Regions from separate parts of the Vibrio parahaemolyticus genome, predicted to be linked through region 2. Evidence: predicted binding sites of a transcription regulator. Region 2 holds the regulator's gene; each other region holds the start of a gene.

The links. The regulator PurR, encoded in region 2, represses purine synthesis genes. The targets are predictions, from matches to a motif close to TNANGNAAACGTTTNCNTNA.
Region 1: a site for PurR is predicted at 1,255-1,274, ahead of purM (phosphoribosylformylglycinamidine cyclo-ligase). Genes of this name have one in related genera too.
Region 3: a site for PurR is predicted at 2,772-2,791, ahead of purT (formate-dependent phosphoribosylglycinamide formyltransferase). Genes of this name have one in related genera too.

Annotation. Positions count from the first base shown of each region.
Region 1 is NZ_UHIL01000001.1:2,580,022-2,586,185, forward strand. Features, by position in the region: gene DYB02_RS13280 (uracil-xanthine permease family protein) at 1-427, shown strand, start outside; gene upp (uracil phosphoribosyltransferase) at 532-1,158, opposite strand; gene purM (phosphoribosylformylglycinamidine cyclo-ligase) at 1,339-2,379, shown strand; gene purN (phosphoribosylglycinamide formyltransferase) at 2,509-3,156, shown strand; gene DYB02_RS13300 (class II glutamine amidotransferase) at 3,236-4,081, opposite strand; gene lpcA (D-sedoheptulose 7-phosphate isomerase) at 4,134-4,709, opposite strand; gene fadE (acyl-CoA dehydrogenase FadE) at 5,066-6,164, shown strand, end outside.
Region 2 is NZ_UHIL01000001.1:1,269,784-1,275,947, forward strand. Features, by position in the region: gene glgA (glycogen synthase GlgA) at 1-1,288, shown strand, start outside; gene DYB02_RS06475 (alpha/beta fold hydrolase) at 1,411-2,214, shown strand; gene DYB02_RS06480 (putative signal transducing protein) at 2,256-2,576, opposite strand; gene DYB02_RS06485 (TVP38/TMEM64 family protein) at 2,576-3,268, opposite strand; gene DYB02_RS06490 (TfoX/Sxy family DNA transformation protein) at 3,480-4,070, opposite strand; cyclic di-GMP riboswitch class I at 4,187-4,276, opposite strand; gene purR (HTH-type transcriptional repressor PurR) at 4,543-5,547, opposite strand; gene torD (molecular chaperone TorD) at 5,985-6,164, opposite strand, start outside.
Region 3 is NZ_UHIL01000001.1:1,547,190-1,553,353, reverse strand. Features, by position in the region: gene sbcB (exodeoxyribonuclease I) at 1-349, shown strand, start outside; gene DYB02_RS07770 (CidA/LrgA family protein) at 405-779, shown strand; gene DYB02_RS07765 (LrgB family protein) at 781-1,458, shown strand; gene cdd (cytidine deaminase) at 1,822-2,709, shown strand; gene purT (formate-dependent phosphoribosylglycinamide formyltransferase) at 2,857-4,032, shown strand; gene DYB02_RS07750 (thiopurine S-methyltransferase) at 4,134-4,784, opposite strand; gene DYB02_RS07745 (nucleotidyltransferase family protein) at 5,102-5,875, shown strand; gene ihfA (integration host factor subunit alpha) at 5,997-6,164, opposite strand, start outside.

The sequences.
Region 1 (6,164 bases), 1.3 Mb from region 2:
TACTTACAGTGAAGTAACAGGCGCGGTAATGCTGACCAAAGCTTTCAACCCTGTAATCATGACTTGGGCTGCCATTACCGCTATTGTTCTTGCGCTGGTAGGTAAGCTAGGTGCGATTCTGCAAACCATTCCTGTGCCAGTAATGGGTGGCATCATGATTCTTCTGTTCGGTTCTATCGCAACCGTCGGTTTGAATACGCTGATTAAGAACAACGTTGATCTACACAAATCTCGTAACCTGGTGATCGTTGCAGTAACACTGGTATTTGGTATCGGTGGTATGGCTTTCGGTATCGGCGAGTTCAGCCTACAAGGTGTAAGCCTATGTGGTATCGTGGCAATCCTTCTTAACCTAGTGCTGCCACACGACCTTGGTGAAAACCACGTGGTTGATAACGCTCAAATGGAAGAAGAAAGCGCGAAGTAATTCGACTGTGCGACTTTTAAGTGGCGCACTTTAACCTTTCTAAATAAACAGCAACAAAAAAGGCTTGGTGAAAACCAAGCCTTTGTTTTACTCGGAGTAACTAATTACTTAGTACCGAAAATCTTATCACCTGCATCACCAAGACCAGGAACGATGTAGCCTTTGTCGTTTAGCTTCTCATCGATTGCCGCAGTGTAAAGCTCAACGTCTGGGTGCGCTTTTTCTAGTGCTTCAATACCTTCAGGAGCAGCAACTAGAACAAGAACTTTAATTGACTGACAGCCTTTCTCTTTTAGTAGGTCGATAGTTGCGATCATAGAACCGCCAGTTGCTAGCATTGGGTCAACAACTAGAGCAATACGCTCATCAATGTTAGACGCAAGCTTGTTGAAGTAAGGTACTGGCTCAAGTGTTTCTTCATCACGGTAAATACCAACAACACTGATACGAGCACTTGGCATGTGCTCAAGAACGCCATCCATCATGCCTAGACCTGCACGTAGGATTGGCACTACTGTTACTTTTTTACCTTTGATTTGGTCAACTTCTACCGGACCGTTCCAACCTTCAATGGTTACTTTCTCTGTTTCAAAGTCTGCTGTCGCTTCGTAAGTAAGTAGGCTACCGACTTCTGTCGCTAACTCACGAAAACGCTTTGTGCTGATGTCACCTTCTCTCATTAGACCAATTTTGTGTTTTACAAGAGGGTGCTTTACTTCAACAACTTTCATGTCCATCTCCGGCTATAGTTGGCAATATTTAAACAAACCTTCAGATTATACATGATTTTCACAGGGATTTCAGGATATATCACTAAAGAAAAAAACCGACGCAAACGTTTGCTATCTGTATTTAACCACTGGTAGAATAGCGCCGTTTTCATATCCAACTTAAATACCGAGGACTTCCCTGTGAGTGGTAACAACTCTTCTCTTAGCTATAAAGACGCTGGTGTCGATATTGATGCAGGCAATGCGCTTGTAGATCGTATTAAGGGTGCGGTGAAACGTACTCGTCGCCCTGAAGTGATGGGTGGTATCGGTGGTTTTGGCGCTTTATGCGAATTGCCAACCAAATACAAACAACCTGTACTGGTTTCTGGTACTGACGGTGTAGGCACAAAACTTCGCCTAGCACTGGATATGAACAAGCACGACACTATCGGCATCGACCTAGTGGCAATGTGTGTAAACGACCTAATCGTTCAAGGTGCCGAGCCCCTATTCTTCCTAGATTACTACGCGACTGGCAAGCTAGATGTAGACACAGCAGCAGACGTGGTTTCTGGTATTGCTGATGGCTGTGTTCAAGCTGGTTGTGCACTTATCGGTGGCGAAACCGCTGAAATGCCAGGCATGTACGAAGGCGAAGACTACGACGTTGCGGGTTTCTGTGTAGGCGTAGTGGAAAAAGAAGACGTGATTGACGGCACTAAAGTAGCAGCAGGCGACGCACTTATCGCTGTCGGCTCAAGCGGTCCACACTCAAACGGTTACTCACTGATCCGTAAGATTCTAGAAGTTTCTGGCGCAGATAAAAACGAAGAGCTAGCAGGTCGCACTATCGGTGAGCACCTACTAGAACCAACGAAGATTTACATCAAATCTGCACTTAAGATGATCGAGAAACACGATATCCACGCGATTTCTCACATTACGGGTGGTGGTTTCTGGGAAAACATCCCTCGCGTACTGCCTGAAGGCACAAAAGCCGTTATCGACGGTAACAGCTGGGAATGGCCAATCATTTTCAAATGGCTGCAAGAGAAAGGCAACGTTGAAACGCACGAAATGTACCGTACGTTCAACTGTGGTGTTGGTCTAGTCGTTGCACTACCAAAAGACCAAGCAGACGCGGCGGTTGCACTTCTTAAAGAAGAAGGCGAAAACGCATGGGTGATTGGTGAAATTGCTCAAGCAGAAGCAAATGAAGAGCAAGTTGAAATCAACTAACTTGTGAATCACGCTAAAAAATAAAATGAATGAGGACGCCACGTCCTCATTCTGCTATCTGGAACATCGAAAACCATTCTAATAGTAGGTAATTTATAGAACCTACAATATCAAGGCAGTCCCAACATCATGAAAAACATCGTGGTCCTAATTTCAGGTAACGGCAGTAACTTACAAGCCATTTTAGAAGCTTGTGAAAACAGCATGCCTAACGCACACGTTGCAGCAGTATTTTCTAATAAATCTGACGCATACGGTCTAGAACGTGCAAAACAGTTTAGTGTTGATGGCCACTTTGTTGACCCTAAAGCGTTCGAGTCACGCGAGGCATTCGATGCCGAGTTGATGCAACAAATTGACAAGTATCAGCCCGATGTTGTCGTTCTTGCTGGGTACATGCGCATTCTTAGCGGTGCATTTGTTTCGCACTATCTCGGTAAGATGATCAACATTCACCCTTCTCTTCTACCTAAATACCCGGGTTTACACACCCACCAACGCGCGATTGACGCCAAAGACAAAGAGCACGGCACAAGTGTTCACTTTGTCACAGAAGAGTTAGACGGCGGTCCCGTAGTTCTTCAAGCAAAAGTGCCAGTATTTGAAGATGATGATGCAGCAGCACTCGCTGCGCGTGTACAAACTCAAGAGCACACCATTTACCCTATCGTGACTAAGTGGCTCGTTGAAGAGCGTTTAATCATGCAAGATGGCAAAGCTTGGTTAGATGGCAAAGAACTCGGTCCTCATGGCTACGCAGCCGCTGAAGAAGAATAAGTACTTTTTAACGCATCAAAAAAGGCAGTCGAGTGACTGCCTTTTTGTTATTTGGAAAACTTGATGTCTAGAAACGTCGTTATTCCAACGGTTCGGTCGGAGCTTGATTACCCGGTTTGGGCGCTGCAAATGGCACATCTTTCAAATCAGATGCATTGTTTTGGATCAGTTCACCAAGGTGAAACAAACCATATTCACCGGGCTTCATTCGATGCCAAGTCTCATTGCCGGTTAAAGGCTGAGTCGCAATGACAGAAACAACATCGTTTGGTGTTGTTTCTTCTTGGAAGTTGATCTCCACATCTTCATCTAGTAAAGCGGCCTTGCCAAACGGTGCGCGACGCGTAATCCAATACAAGTGATTAGTACAATACGTCATGACAAATTCGCCGTCGCTGAGCAACATATTGAACACGCCTTTTTCTTTGAGCTGATCGCAACACTTAGCGATGTAGAGAAAAACAGATTCCATGTCCTGAGGAGGCTCTGGATATCGATCTTCCATCTGCTTTAGCAGCCAACAAAACGCAAGCTCACTGTCTGTTTGACCAACAGGACGATGACGCCCAGTGTACAGATCTTGGTAATCAGACAGCTGACCATTGTGAGCAAAGGTCCAATACTTGCCCCACAACTCACGTGTGAATGGGTGCGTATTTTCTAAATTCACTCCGCCACGGTTTGCTTGGCGAATATGACTCACAACCGCACGACTTTTGATCGGATAGTTTTGCACCAATTCAGCGATTTGGGACTCACAGCTTGGTTTTGGGTCTTTAAAGGTTCGAAAACCTTTACCTTCATAAAAAGTAATTCCCCAACCATCACGGTGCGGGCCAGTACGACCTCCACGCTGCATCAGCCCTGTAAAGCTGAAACAGATATCCGTTGGAACATTGGCGCTCATGCCGAGCAATTCACACATCGTTTAACGAACTCCTTACCTAAACCACAGCCGAAAAAGTGGCTGCAGAAAATTATTCCATCTCTTTTTCAATCAACTGAATGATGATGTGAATAATCTTAATATGTACTTCTTGAATACGGTCTGCATAACCAAAGTGTGGTACACGAATTTCAACATCAGCAAGACCAGCCATTTTACCGCCGTCTTTACCCGTCAGTGCGACGGTCTTCATGCCTTTCGCTTTCGCAGCTTCAATCGCTTTAAGAATATTGCCTGAGTTGCCAGATGTCGACAAACCAAACAGAACATCACCTTTGCGGCCTACCGCTTCAACGTAACGAGAAAAAACAAAGTCGTAACCAAAATCGTTACTGACACAAGAAAGGTGGCTTGGATCTGAAATCGCAATACCAGCGTATCCTGGGCGATTATCACGGTAACGCCCTGTTAGCTCTTCTGCGAAGTGCATTGCGTCACAGTGCGAACCACCGTTACCGCACGACAGCACCTTACCATCTTGCTTAAAAGAATCGGCAATCATCTTCGCTGCCGCTTCGATTTGAGCAATGTTATGGTCATCGCTTAAAAATTTGTTGAGCACTTCAGCAGCTTCGTTCAATTCACTTCTAATCAGATCTTGGTACATAAGACGTTCTCTTTATTATTTCGGGCGTAAATGCGCATTCGCTTCGCCTTAGTAAATGGTTCTGATGCCATTTTAGCACCGGACATTTCATAACACTGAGTTTACCCACAAACGAGAATTAGTGTCGATAGTGAACCTCCAGATTTGGATTGGTGACAGTAATAAACTTGTCAACTTGCTTACGAAACCATCACTCAATTCGCAACTTTAGAATTTTAACTCTACTTAGATCACTTTTTACTCAATCTTGTGTTTTACATTTCTTTAATATTTTGATTACACTTATACCAACTGGTTAGACCTCTTACCAAAATACAGACGTACAACATTTATAAAGTCTGAAAAGGAAAAATTATATGGACATCTTGCTCTCTATCGTTGCGATGGCTGTTGTGTTAGGCATTACGCTTTACCACAGAATGTCACTCGTTAAATCCGTCAGCCTACTAACTCCTGCCATGCTAGTGCTGACTATCACAGGCTCAGTTGGCGTTATTGGCTGGGCACTGTATGTGCTTGCAATCGCGGTCTTTGCCGTTTCTGGTATCCGCCAATCGCTTATTAGCCGTAAGGCACTGGCGTTGTTTAAGACTGTGCTACCTGCGATGTCTCAAACTGAAAAAGAAGCTCTCGATGCTGGTACAGTATGGTGGGAAGCTGAGCTATTCAAAGGTAAACCTGAATGGGAAAAATTACACGCAATTCAAGCGCCAAAACTTAGCGCTGAAGAGCAAGCGTTCTTAGACGGCCCAGTAAACGAAGTGTGTGCTATGGTCAGCGACTTCCAAGTAACGCATGAACTCGCGGATTTACCACCTGAAGTTTGGCAGTATCTGAAAGACAACAAGTTCTTCGCCATGATCATCAAGAAAAAGTACGGTGGTCTAGAGTTCTCTGCATACGCTCAATCTTTGGTACTGCAAAAACTGACGGGTGTTTCTGGCGTACTTTCTTCTACCGTTGGTGTGCCTAACTCATTAGGCCCAGGCGAACTCTTGCAACACTACGGTACAGAAGATCAGAAAAACTATTACTTACCTCGCCTAGCCGAAGGTAAAGAAATCCCATGTTTCGCGCTAACTAGCCCAGAGGCTGGCTCAGACGCAGGCTCAATCCCAGATTACGGCGTCGTTTGTAAAGGAGAATGGGAAGGCAAAGAAGTGTTGGGTATGCGTCTAACGTGGAACAAACGCTACATCACGCTTGCGCCTGTTGCGACGGTACTTGGCCTTGCATTCAAACTGCGTGACCCAGAAGGCCTGCTTGGTGATAAAGAAGATCTTGGTATCACATGTGCGCTGATCCCAACGGATGTGAAAGGTGTAGAAATCGGCAACCGTCACTTCCCACTGAACGTACCATTCCAGAACGGTCCAACCCGTGGTAAAGACATTTTCGTTCCTATCGATTTCATCATCGGTGGTGAGAAAATGGCAGGGCAAGGCTGGCGCATGC
Region 2 (6,164 bases):
CGCAGAAGTTGTGCTAGAAACAAATCTAACGTCATGGCCGCATACAAAGTATCGAGTTCTATTGCTTACGTTAGGAAACAATCCTGTCTATCTGATTGATTGTGAGCCGTACTTCAATCGGCCATCAATGTATGCAGAGAACAACCAAGCGTATACCGATAATGGTGAGCGTTTTGCGTTTTTCAGCGCTGCATGCCTCGACATGTTGCCGAAGCTGGCGTTTCAACCTGATATCATCCATGCAAATGATTGGCACACAGGGCTGGTTCCGTTTTTGCTTAAGCACAGGTATGGCAATGATCCCTTTTTTGCTCATACAAAAAGCGTCATTTCAATTCATAATGCGGTCTTTAAAGGCGTATTTAGTTACGACGACGTACAGTGTTTGCCTGAGTTTCACTGCCGAAACGTTCCCGGTGCTGCGGTGAGTGCAACGCATATTACTATGCTCAAAGCTGGCGTAATGAATGCCGATAAGATAAATGCAGTCAGCCCAACGTACGCTGAAGAGCTAAAGACAGAACTTGGCAGTCATGGAATGGCATGGGAGTTTCAGCAACGAGCAGGGGATCTAGTCGGAATTTTAAATGGTTGCGATTACAGTGCTTGGAATCCGGAAACTGATGTTTATTTGCCAATGAACTATAGTGCCGACAAACAAAGTATGGTTCTAGGTAAAAACACTTGTAAGCGCGCATTACAGCAGAGGCTAAACCTTGCTGAAAAAGACGTAGCCATGTTTGGTATGGTTTGTCGTTTGACTCAGCAAAAAGGCGTGCATTACTTGCTGCCGGCTTTGGCGGATTTTTTGAAGCATGATGTTCAAGTCGTTGTTGTTGGGACGGGTGATCCCGTTTTGGCTGCACAATTGGAAGAGGTTGCGGCGCAATTCTCTGACAAGTTTGTATTTGTTGAGGCGTATGACAATGAACTCGCGCATTTAGTTGAAGCTGGTTCGGATTTCTTCTTAATGCCTTCTGAATTCGAACCATGTGGCTTAAATCAGATCTACAGCATGGCTTATGGCACCTTACCTATCGTGAGAGGGGTAGGTGGCTTAAAAGACAGTGTGAATGATTACGACGTAGACCCTTGCGACGCTACTGGATTTGTATTTTATGAACCGACGTCTCAAGCGCTGCTACTTACTATGCTGCGCGCGTTGCTGTTGTATGCGCAAAACCTGACGGAAGTGCAAAGAGTACAACTGCATGCAATGCAAAAAGATTTCTGCTGGCGGAAGGCCGCAGAATCGTATTTGCAACTCTATCGTTCAGCGTTAAATTGACGCAAGTTTGATAAAAAGTGTAACCAAAGGCACCTATTGAGGTGCCTTTATTACCTTGGTTTTACGGAGTGTGATAGGATTCTGTCACTCTCTATCACAAAGAATCTTACTTATACTGACTCATGACTCAGCCACTGCTTTTTCACAAAACCTATCTGCATCCTACTAGTAATGAGTGGGTTGTTTTCGTGCATGGTGCTGGTGGCAGTTCTTCGATATGGTTTAAACAAATTAAAGCATATAAGCAGCACTTTAATTTGTTGCTGATCGACTTACGAGGACATGGAAAATCCAATCAGCTTTTGAAAGAGTTGATAACTAGTCGTTACACCTTCACGGAAGTGACGCAAGATATATTAAAAGTGCTGGATCACCTAAAAATCCAGTCGGCGCACTTTGTTGGCATGTCGTTGGGTACGATCATTGTTCGAAATTTAGCGGAGTTGTCTTCTGAAAGAGTTCGTTCGATGGTTTTAGGCGGTGCGGTGACACGCTTGAATACGCGTTCGCAGATTTTGGTTAAGTTGGGTAACTTCTGTAAACATATCTTGCCTTATATGTGGTTGTATAAGCTGTTTGCCTACATTGTGATGCCGCAACGAAGTCAGCGTGAATCAAGGCATTTGTTTATTCGAGAAGCAAAGAAGCTGTGCCAAAAAGAGTTTAAACGCTGGTTTATTCTTGCCGCGGATGTAAACCCATTGATGAAGTACTTCAAAGACAGAGAGTTACCCATACCGACATTGTATTTGATGGGTGATAGAGACTATATGTTCATCCAACCGGTGAAAGAGATGGTTGCAGCGCATAAGCTCAGTATCTTGCGTGAAATTCCAAACTGCGGTCATGTCTGCAATGTAGAGCGTCCTGAAGATTTTAACCAACACTCTATCGAATTTATAAAGCAACAAAGTATCGTCGCCTAGCCATCAATATAGACACCTGAAATGCGAGAATAGGGGAACGATCATGGCTCCCCAATTTGATATCCACATTGCCAACACGCACCAAACTGTCCTTCGTTGTGTTCAAGACAATGAGGACATTGCCAGTCTTCATATATGTTGCTTTGTGACTGCTGCCTAAATGCTTCAATAATTGAGTGAGCTTTCAATTGTTGTTCTGGATCTAATAGCCAAACATAAGGATCAGTATCATCGCCAAAAGGAAGCTCACCTTTCAGACCAAAAAGTCCTTCTCCACGCACCTCACAGCATATATCTTCAGTTTTTAATAGTTCACATACGATGTGCGCTTCTGCTGGATTTTTCGCGATAAAGATTTTCATCAAATACTGCCATTTGGCTGAGTAGGGGTTGGCCTGACCTTATTCATAACCCATTTTACGAGTATTGGAAACAGCCCCAGCAAAGCAAAAGATGCTAATACAGTCGGGGATACGATACCAGAAAGGCTATCAATGGTTGCTAACTGAGTACCAGCGTTAAGGTAAACGGCAGTACCAGGGAGCATGCCTATTTGACTGGTTAAATAAAAGCGCGCAATGCTCATAGGTGTTAATCCCATCAGTAGGTTGATGAGGAAAAATGGGAACACTGGAATCAAGCGCAAAGAAAACAGATAAAACGCGCCATCCTTTTTTACTCCTTGGTTAATCGCAACAAGCTTTTCCCCAAATCTCGATTGAACCCAATCCCTAAGCAAATATCGGCTACTCAAAAAAGCTAAGGTCGCACCGATCGTACTGGCAAAAGAAACCAAAAGTAAGCTAAACCAAAACCCAAACAAAGCTGCGCCTAGCAAAGTAACCACTGCTGCTCCGGGAATAGAAAATGCGGTAATCGCAACATACGCTAAAAAATACACCGTGGCGGCATAGACGATGTTGGCTTCGATGAATGAATTGAGTGCTTCTTGCTGCGCTTTTGCGTTGTCAAGCGTTAGATATTGACCAAAATTAGCGCCTAACAAAAGAATGGTGGCAACAAGTATCAGTCCAAAGATAAGTTTTTTATTCATGTGTGCTCCGTTTCTATATCTAGGCTACCGCTTAAAGTATTCATACTGAATGTTGTTTTAACAATCTCGTTATCGAAACTAAGTCGTGGCGCTGAAGATACGGGGGTTTTGGGATTTACAAAGGAGTAGACACGAGGGGAGCTATAAAAATTTCATAAAAAAACCGCAGTTCACACTGCGGCTTTAGTCGATAGATTAGAGCAGACTTCTGTTACGAAAGGCCATTCATTAATTCTTCACGACGAGACTGGGGAACCACACTCCAGTGTGTGCCGTTAATAGCACCTTCTAAGGCCCAAAGTAGCTCAAGGCTAACTGTGGTGGAGTGCGTGTCTCTGATCGCTTTATAAGCACTTAGTGCGCCTTCTTCTTCAAGTTGAGCAACAGAATCAATACCCGCTTTCTTAAGCATTCTTTCTGTAGCCAATCTCAGATTTGGCAGATCTTTCAAGCGATTAGGCTTAGTGCTCGCTTGTTGTTCTTTCTCAAGTTTGGCGTTTTCTAAGGATTTTTTCGCTACTTCAATTAAGCGATCGCTAGATTCCCATAGTTCGCTGGAAATAGCGTAGTACTTAGTAACGACTGGGAAGCCACGTTTTTTATAAACGTAAGGCTTTAGACCCTGTGTCTCGAAGTCAGATGAAGTTTGTTGGTCTGCTCGTATATGAAGCTGGTTGTTTACCACTAGTGCAAACATCGTTTCATCAGCGAAAAGTCCGAAGCCACCAAACATTGAGCGCGACTTGATAGTACCAAGTGCCTCAAATAGCTTCATAGAGTCTTTGAGTATCGGTTTATCCATGTTTTGTTATCTCGGTGTAATTAATATTACGCCACCAAAAGTCAGGTCCGAGAGAGTAGCAAACGTGCGCAAAGGCAATGTCATTAAAGGGTAAAGACATTGGTTGCACACTTGCCATCGGTAACCCCGCTACCTTCCATATACTACTATGGTTCAGGCCGGAGGCTTTGCGTCCCACCCTTTCGGATGGTTTGCCCTGTGCGTGACCAGATGAGGATACTTCGTATATTGAATTAACATCACACTTTAGATTTTAAAACGTGATCTTGATTCAATAAATAATGCCATTTTGTGCATGGGTACTCATAATTGAGAATTGTATTTAATGTTTGAAAAGAAGCGGGAATTAATAATTCACATGTAAAGAAAACAGTAACTTATGGAAGTTATTGTTTTTAAGAATGAGGCAAAGTGTGCGGGAAGTGTTATTTTTTTAATAAAAAAAAGCGCCCCTAAGGGCGCTTGTGTTCATTTAATTAAGTTTCTTAACGGTGTTGCGGATAACAATCTCTGGTTGCATCTCGAACACACGCTTTTCGTGTTCTTTATCTTTAATGCGTTCAAGTAGGATCTCAAACGCATTTTTACCCACACGACGTTTAGGTTGGTGAATCGTTGTTAGCGGTGGTGAGAAGTACTCTGCAAGTTCAATGTTGTCGTAACCGATAACAGAAACGTCATCTGGAACCTTGATGCCGTTTTGTTGCAGACGGCTCATTAAGCCAAGTGCCATGGTATCGTTAAAACAGAATACTGCAGTAGGGCGTTTTTCCATCGCGGTGATCTTGTCTGCAACCAGTACCGCAGTATCGCATTCAAAGTTACCTTCAAGAATCCAATCTTCATTGATTGGCAGTTTTGCTTCAGCCATGGCACGACGGAAACCAGCGATACGCTCTTGGCAAGCAAGTTTCTCAAAGTGACCACTCAGGCAGGCGATGTCAGTGTGGCCGTTATCGATAAGATATTTAGTTGCTAGGTAGCCACCTTCTTCAGAGTTATCGATGATCTTGTCCGCACGAGAACTCTCTGGGCCCCAATCCATCACAACTTTCGGGATGTCTGAATGACGATCTAACATCTCTTTTAGTTCTTCGGTTAGATCTGAACACATCACCAAAATGCCATCTACACGTTTCTCAGCAAGCATGCGGATGTAGTCGCGCTGTTTCTCGTAGATGCCGCCAGTATTACACAAGATCAATGTGTAACCTTGACGGTAGCAGTAACTTTCTACACCGTCGATCACTTCAGAGAAGAATAGGTTAGTTGACTGTGTTACCAACATACCAATAGTACGAGTTGAGTTGCATTTTAAACTACGAGCAACTGCGCTTGGTGCGTAGTTAAGCTCATCAACCGCTTTCATTACTTTTTCTTGGGTTGCTTCTGCAACAAAACGTGTCTTATTAATAACGTGCGAAACTGTGGTAGTAGAAACGCCGGCTAAGCGAGCAACGTCTTTTATAGTGGCCATAAATGATGTCCTGTATCGAGCTACTTAATACCGTAGTGAATACAACCATACGCTTAGTTTTTTGCGCAAACTAAACACCACAACAACAGTAGTGTCTATTCTAGTAGGCAGCGGTTGTACCGAAATCGGTATAAAAAGATTTGTAGCAACTTGGTTGAAGGTACTCGGCTTCCTATTAAATATGAGGAAGTGGTCATCAACCTATTAATAAAAAACAAAAACCGCTATATTTCAGCGGTTTACATATAAATCATATTTAATCGTTTGCGTTCACATTTTAGCCCTATGTGGGCTGACTGGCAATATTTTCAGCAAGAGTTTTGTGTATTTGAAGTCACATTTTGACTGCTAAATGAACGAACGTCTTTGAGCCAGATTAAAAGCAAGCGAATAAAATAGGGAGCCCGACAGGCAGGCTCCCTAAAAATAGGCGGTGATTATTCACCAAGAAGGTAAGCGCTGTCCAGTTTACAAAATGCAATTAATAGTTGCGCAACGCTTAAGTAGAAGCCAAATTCATCAAATTGCTTACATTTTTCAGCAAATTTTGGCAACCAAGACATGAGTTGATTTTGGATGAAATCGTTTTGTTTAACGAAAGCCTCTTCCATATGTTT
Region 3 (6,164 bases), 280 kb from region 2:
CGATGATGTGGACACTCAACTTTACGATGGGTTCTTCTCTCCAGCTGACCGTGCAGCGATGGATATTATCCGCGAAACCGATCCAAACAATCTTGCTGCCTTAGATATCGAGTTTGACGATAAACGCATCAAACCGCTGCTATTCAGATACCGTGCTCGTAACTTCCCAAGCACTCTCGATGAGCAAGAGCAACGACGCTGGGCACTTCATTGCCGAGAGGTATTTGAAAGCCAAATCGAAGAGTATATGCTGAATTTAGAAAACTTAGTTCACGAACATGAAAGTGACGAAAAGAAGATTGCAATATTAAAATCCGTTTACCGTTATGTAGAGAGCCTAGCCTCCTAATTTCTACTTATCCAAGCGCACCTTATGGTGTGCTTGTCGTTTATATGCTGTCAAAATGATAAAAGATCGATTCTTACAACTGATCCAACTGCTCATCTCCCTCTTCCTCATCATGGGAGCACTTGGAATCGGAATTACTATTCAAAAATTCACTGGCGTTTCTGTTCCCGGAAGTGTCATCGGTATGCTTGTACTGTTTTTCTCCATGACACTTGGCCTTGTCAAAGTGGATTGGGTCAAACCGGGCGCAACGCTATTCATTCGCTACATGATCTTACTATTTGTCCCAATCAGTGTGGGACTCATGCAGCACTTCGATATGCTACTTGCGAATGCATTGCCAATCATAGCTAGTGCAGTCGGTGGTTCACTCATTGTCTTGGTCAGCCTTGCTTGGCTACTGGACTACTTGCTAAAGGAGAAACATTAATATGTGGTTAATTGTCACTATTGTCGTTTTCCTGATTGCTCGCCAAATCGCAATTAAGATCAACAGCCCACTTGCAAACCCTTTGTTGATAAGTATTGCAGTACTGATTCCTTTATTAACGTACCTCAATGTACCGTTTGAGACATACTACGCCGACAACGAAGGCATCAGCTTTTTACTACAACCAGCTGTTGTAGCGTTGGCTTACCCTTTGTACGAGCAACTCCCTCAAATCAAAGCCAACTGGCGAATCATAACGTTTGCTTGTACGCTCGGTAGTATTATGTCAATGGCAACCACAACCCTCATCGCCGTTGCATTTAAAGCTGACATCAGTTTAATCGCGAGCCTAGTAGGTAAGTCAGTGACCACTCCGATTGCAATGGAAATCTCAAGCCACCTTGGTGGCGAAGCGGCAGTCGCTGCAATCTTAGTACTGATCGTAGGTCTTCTTGGCGCTATTTTGGCGTACCCAATCTACAACCTAATCGGCATTAAGCATCCAATTGCTCGTGGTTTGACGATGGGCACAGTATCGCACGCGCTTGGTACTGCGACTTGCGCAGAGAAACAACCTGGCGACGCTGCATTTTCATCGTTAGCGTTGGTGCTATGCGGCATCATCACCTCCATTCTCGCTCCGAGCTTTTTTGGTTTAGCAGTCTGGCTATATCAATAAGTCATTGTGACGGTCTGTCCTCCTTCCGACAGGCCGTCACTTTCCTTTTCTCATCGTAGTGCGCCGTTGAAAACGCTTTTCGCTACAAAGCACACTTCCCATCTAACGTGCTCTAACAAGATTCATACTAAACACTATCTTTCGCTGCTAGCATATTTTCATTACTTGGGTATATGAATATCCATTGATATAGTTATTTATGAGACGAAGTTAACGCTCAACACGATTGCAATCGAATACATGTGTGAGCTCACTCTAATTATGTAACAGAAATATCAATTGCATTATTTAACGTGATCCAAAGCACGGAACATTTCTCTCCTTTGCATAGAATAACTGTCCATGCAATAACAAGGATTCAACATGAAAAGTCGCATTGAACAGGCGCTAGCAAGCGCTCCTGAAGCACTTTCAAAACAACTTGCTCCTATCGTCCTCGCCGACGATTTTGATGCTACTCTTTCAGCGCAGCAGTTTGAGCAATTGCTTTCAGCTACCAGCCTATCAGATAAAGAGCTGCGTGTTGCTCTACTTCCTTTTGCCGCTGCATATTCTTACGCTCCTATTTCTGAGTTCTATGTTGGTGCAATTGTTCGCGGCTTGTCTGGCCGTCTGTACTTTGGTGCAAACATGGAGTTCTTTGGTGTTCAGTTAGGCCAAACTGTTCACGCAGAACAATCTGCAATTAGCCACGCTTGGATGAAAGGCGAACATGGTGTCAAAGACATCACCATCAACTTTAGCCCTTGTGGTCACTGCCGCCAGTTCATGAACGAACTGTCGACTGCTAAAGAGTTGAAAGTTCAGCTACCTGAGCGCGACGAAAAGTCATTACATGAATACTTACCAGAAGCTTTTGGTCCAGCAGACCTTGGTATTGAATCTGGTTTGATGGCCGAAGTAAAACACCAATTTGTGTGTGATGATGAAGACGCATTGATTCAACAAGCCGTCGAAGCGATGAACATGAGCCATGCGCCGTACACCAGTAACCTCAGTGGTTTAGCATTAGAGCTCGCGAACGGTCGTGTGTTTAAAGGTGCTTATGCAGAAAACGCCGCATTTAACCCAAGCCTTCCACCGCTACAAGTAGCACTGATTCAAGTGTTGTTGGCAGGCGAAACCTTCGACAGCATTAAGGCTGCCGCTCTAGTGGAAAACTCTGAGGGTAAAATCAGTCACCTAGCAGACACACAGTCTACGTTAGAAGCGCTAAACCCAGATATTCCAGTCAGTTTTGTTAACGTATAAAATTCACTAATATGTCATTAAAAGCTCTACAACATGTAGAGCTTTTTTATTGACAAAAAACCACAAGCAAACGTTTGCTTCACAATGAAAAATCAGTATGATCCCCTGCAATTTCTGTCTCATCACTTTATTTTGTAAGGGAACACTATGTTCGGTACTGCAACCAGCGCAAATGCTACCCGTGTATTACTATTAGGCTCTGGTGAGCTTGGTAAAGAAGTGGCAATTGAATGCCAACGACTAGGTCTAGAAGTGATTGCTTGTGACCGTTATGCAGACGCACCTGCGATGCAAGTCTCTCATCGTAGCTACGTGCTTGATATGTTGGATGGTAAAGCTCTAGAAGAGATCATAAACAAAGAGCAGCCAGCTTACGTTGTTCCAGAAATAGAAGCTATCGCGACCGATAAACTTGTCGACCTTGAAGAGAAAGGCCTGAATGTTGTGCCAACTGCGAAAGCGACCAAGCTCACAATGAACCGTGAAGGTATTCGTCGCTTAGCCGCAGAAGAACTAGACCTATCCACCTCCCCTTACCGATTTGCAGACAACTACGATGACTTTAAAGCCGCAGTAGAGCACGTAGGTATCCCATGTGTGGTCAAACCTGTCATGAGTTCATCTGGCAAGGGACAGAGTGTCATCAAAACGGAAGACGATATTGAAAAAGCATGGGACTACGCACAAGAAGGCGGCCGAACTGGCGCAGGTCGAGTCATCGTTGAAGGCTTTATCGATTTTGATTACGAGATTACTTTGTTGACCATTAGAGCAGTGGACGGTGTTCACTTCTGTGCGCCAATTGGCCACCGTCAAGAAGATGGTGATTACCGTGAATCATGGCAGCCACAAGCAATGTCGGAAAATGCAATCAAAGCAGCAGAGTACACGGCAGAGAAAGTCGTAAACGCTTTAGGTGGGTACGGTATTTTCGGCGTAGAGCTCTTTGTTAAAGGTGACAAGGTTATTTTCAATGAAGTGTCTCCTCGTCCGCATGACACTGGCATGGTTACGATGATCTCTCAAGAGATGTCCGAGTTTGCTCTTCATGTTCGCGCATTTACTGGAATGCCGATTAACAAAATCGTTCAGTATGGCCCTTCTGCATCAGCGGTGATCCTAGGTCAAGGCACATCAACGGACATTCGTTTCGACAACCTTGCGAAGGCTTTAGCGCAACCTCAAACTCAAGTGCGCTTATTTGGCAAACCAGAAATCGATGGTCGTCGTCGTTTGGGTGTCGTGTTAACTCGCCGTAAAACTATTGAAGAGTCTGTTCAAGACGCGGTCGAAAACGCAAAGAAAGTAAAAATCGTTTACTAATCTTTGAGTTCTCAACAATCAAAAAAAGCGCAGCTTTATATCGCTGCGCTTTTCTTTTATTTGCGAGTTCTATTCATAAACTCACTAGTACGGAAATCGTCTTACTGAGCTTCAATTAAGTACACTTCTTCAGAGAAGCGGCTTAAACCCTTCTTCGCGATCTTTGGATGATGTTCATCAGCTTGATCGACGTTTAAGCATGTTACCTTGTAGCCTGCAAACAACTGTTGAATTTCTTCCAATGGCACACTAAATGGAGGACCAGCCATTTCCTCTTGCGGATAGTTCAATGTCACAAGCAAAATACGACCGCCCGGATTCAAAAGCAGCTTCAAGCGCGCTACGTACTCTTCTCGCATATCTTGCGGCAAAGCCACCAACGCAGCGCGATCATAAACGATATCGGCTTGAGAAACCGGAGCCGTAAAGAAATCACCAGTATAAATCGACAGTTCATCAAACTGATACAACTCATGCATACCACTAATTGGGGTCACAGTTGGTGTATAAAAGTGTTCAGCAAAGAAAGAACGCACCGCTATTTGGCTCAGCTCAACCCCTTCCACAGAATCATGTTTCGTTGCTAACCAAACGAGATCTTCAGACTTACCACACAAAGGAACCAAGACTTTGTCTTCACGTTTCGGATTCGCATGGTGCCAGCACGCTGGCAATAGAGGGTTCACATCTTCCAAATGAAAACCGATTTGATTACTGGCCCACTTACTGTGCCAAAATTCTTGATCTCTCATTCTTACTTTCTACTTGTTGGCTGATTTTCGTTTTGTGGGGTAAGACTAATGATTTTTTTAAATTTGTCTATGCCGTTCATCTTTGGTTAATACGGCGATGATAGGATGTCATCGTTCCTTGGAGAACAAACTCTTTATTCTCTAAGCAGAATAAAGAAAAGAGAAATGGTGATCTAACGCACGATTCCTCCAAAAGGTTAATTTTTAGCCTTGGGATCTTTCGGAAAGTCCCCATAAATAAGTTAGTACCTAATTTGCCCAGTCTTAGCGACTTTTACGTTCCCATTTTCTAAGTGCAAGCAAGTTAAGGAGAGTGAATGAGCTTATTTCTACGTACTACAGCATTGATGCTTTTGGTACTAAGCCGTGCGCCAGCATTCGCCGCACTTCCTAATGCCCCAAGTAATGAACAAAATCGTTCCCCTAGTCAAAACGAGGTTTGTTCTAAACTATTTAAACACAGCCTTAGCGGCTTGTATGGAATCCAATCCATCGATTCTCGTCCAACCCAGCCTTATTCAGATTTCGATATTCTTTACAGCAAAGCGCATCAAGCCCAATTCGAGCTTGAAACCATTTGTAAAAGTACCGCTCTACTCAACGATGCTAAGCCATATTTCGCTGGCGTAAAATCTAAACATCGCGCCGAAGAAAAAATCACACATGAACTGGATGGCCAAGTAGAACGCATTACTGACTTAGCTCGTGCGACTATTGTGGCGGAAGATGTGGCAAGTTTGGTCTCTATTTACGAAACGCTAGAGCGCGAAACAACTATCGTTAAAGTCAAAAACCGCTTTAAGAAACCTGGCCCTTCTGGCTACCGTGATCTGAACTTGTTAGTCCGTTTGCCAAAAACGAATTTGATTGCAGAAGTACAGCTGCACTTAAAAGCGATTGCGGATGTAAAAAATGGTCCTGAACACGACCTGTATGAGCAAATTCAAAAGCTTGAACGTCAAGCATCAATGGAAAAGCGAAATCTAAGCGAGATTGAAATGGCTTCCATTAAGAATATGCGTAGCCAAGCGAAAAACTTATACCAACAAGCATGGCAGCCTTACTTAACGACGCATTTAGAAGCGGCATAAACAAAAACGCAGCCTGAGAAACAACAAAACCACCGCAATGCGGTGGTTTTCGTTTGTATGAAAACATCAAATTTCATACATAACAAAAGACCACGACTAAGCGTGATCTATTTGATTGGTTTTACTGTTCTTTTTTTAGATTTTCTACACGAGCTTTTAACTTCTGGCCCGGGCGAAACGTCACTACACGTCGAGCAGTAATTGGAATATCTTCACCGGTTTTCGGGTTACGACCAGGTCGTTCATTCTTGTCACGAAGATCAAAGTTACCAAAACCTGACAGTTTTAC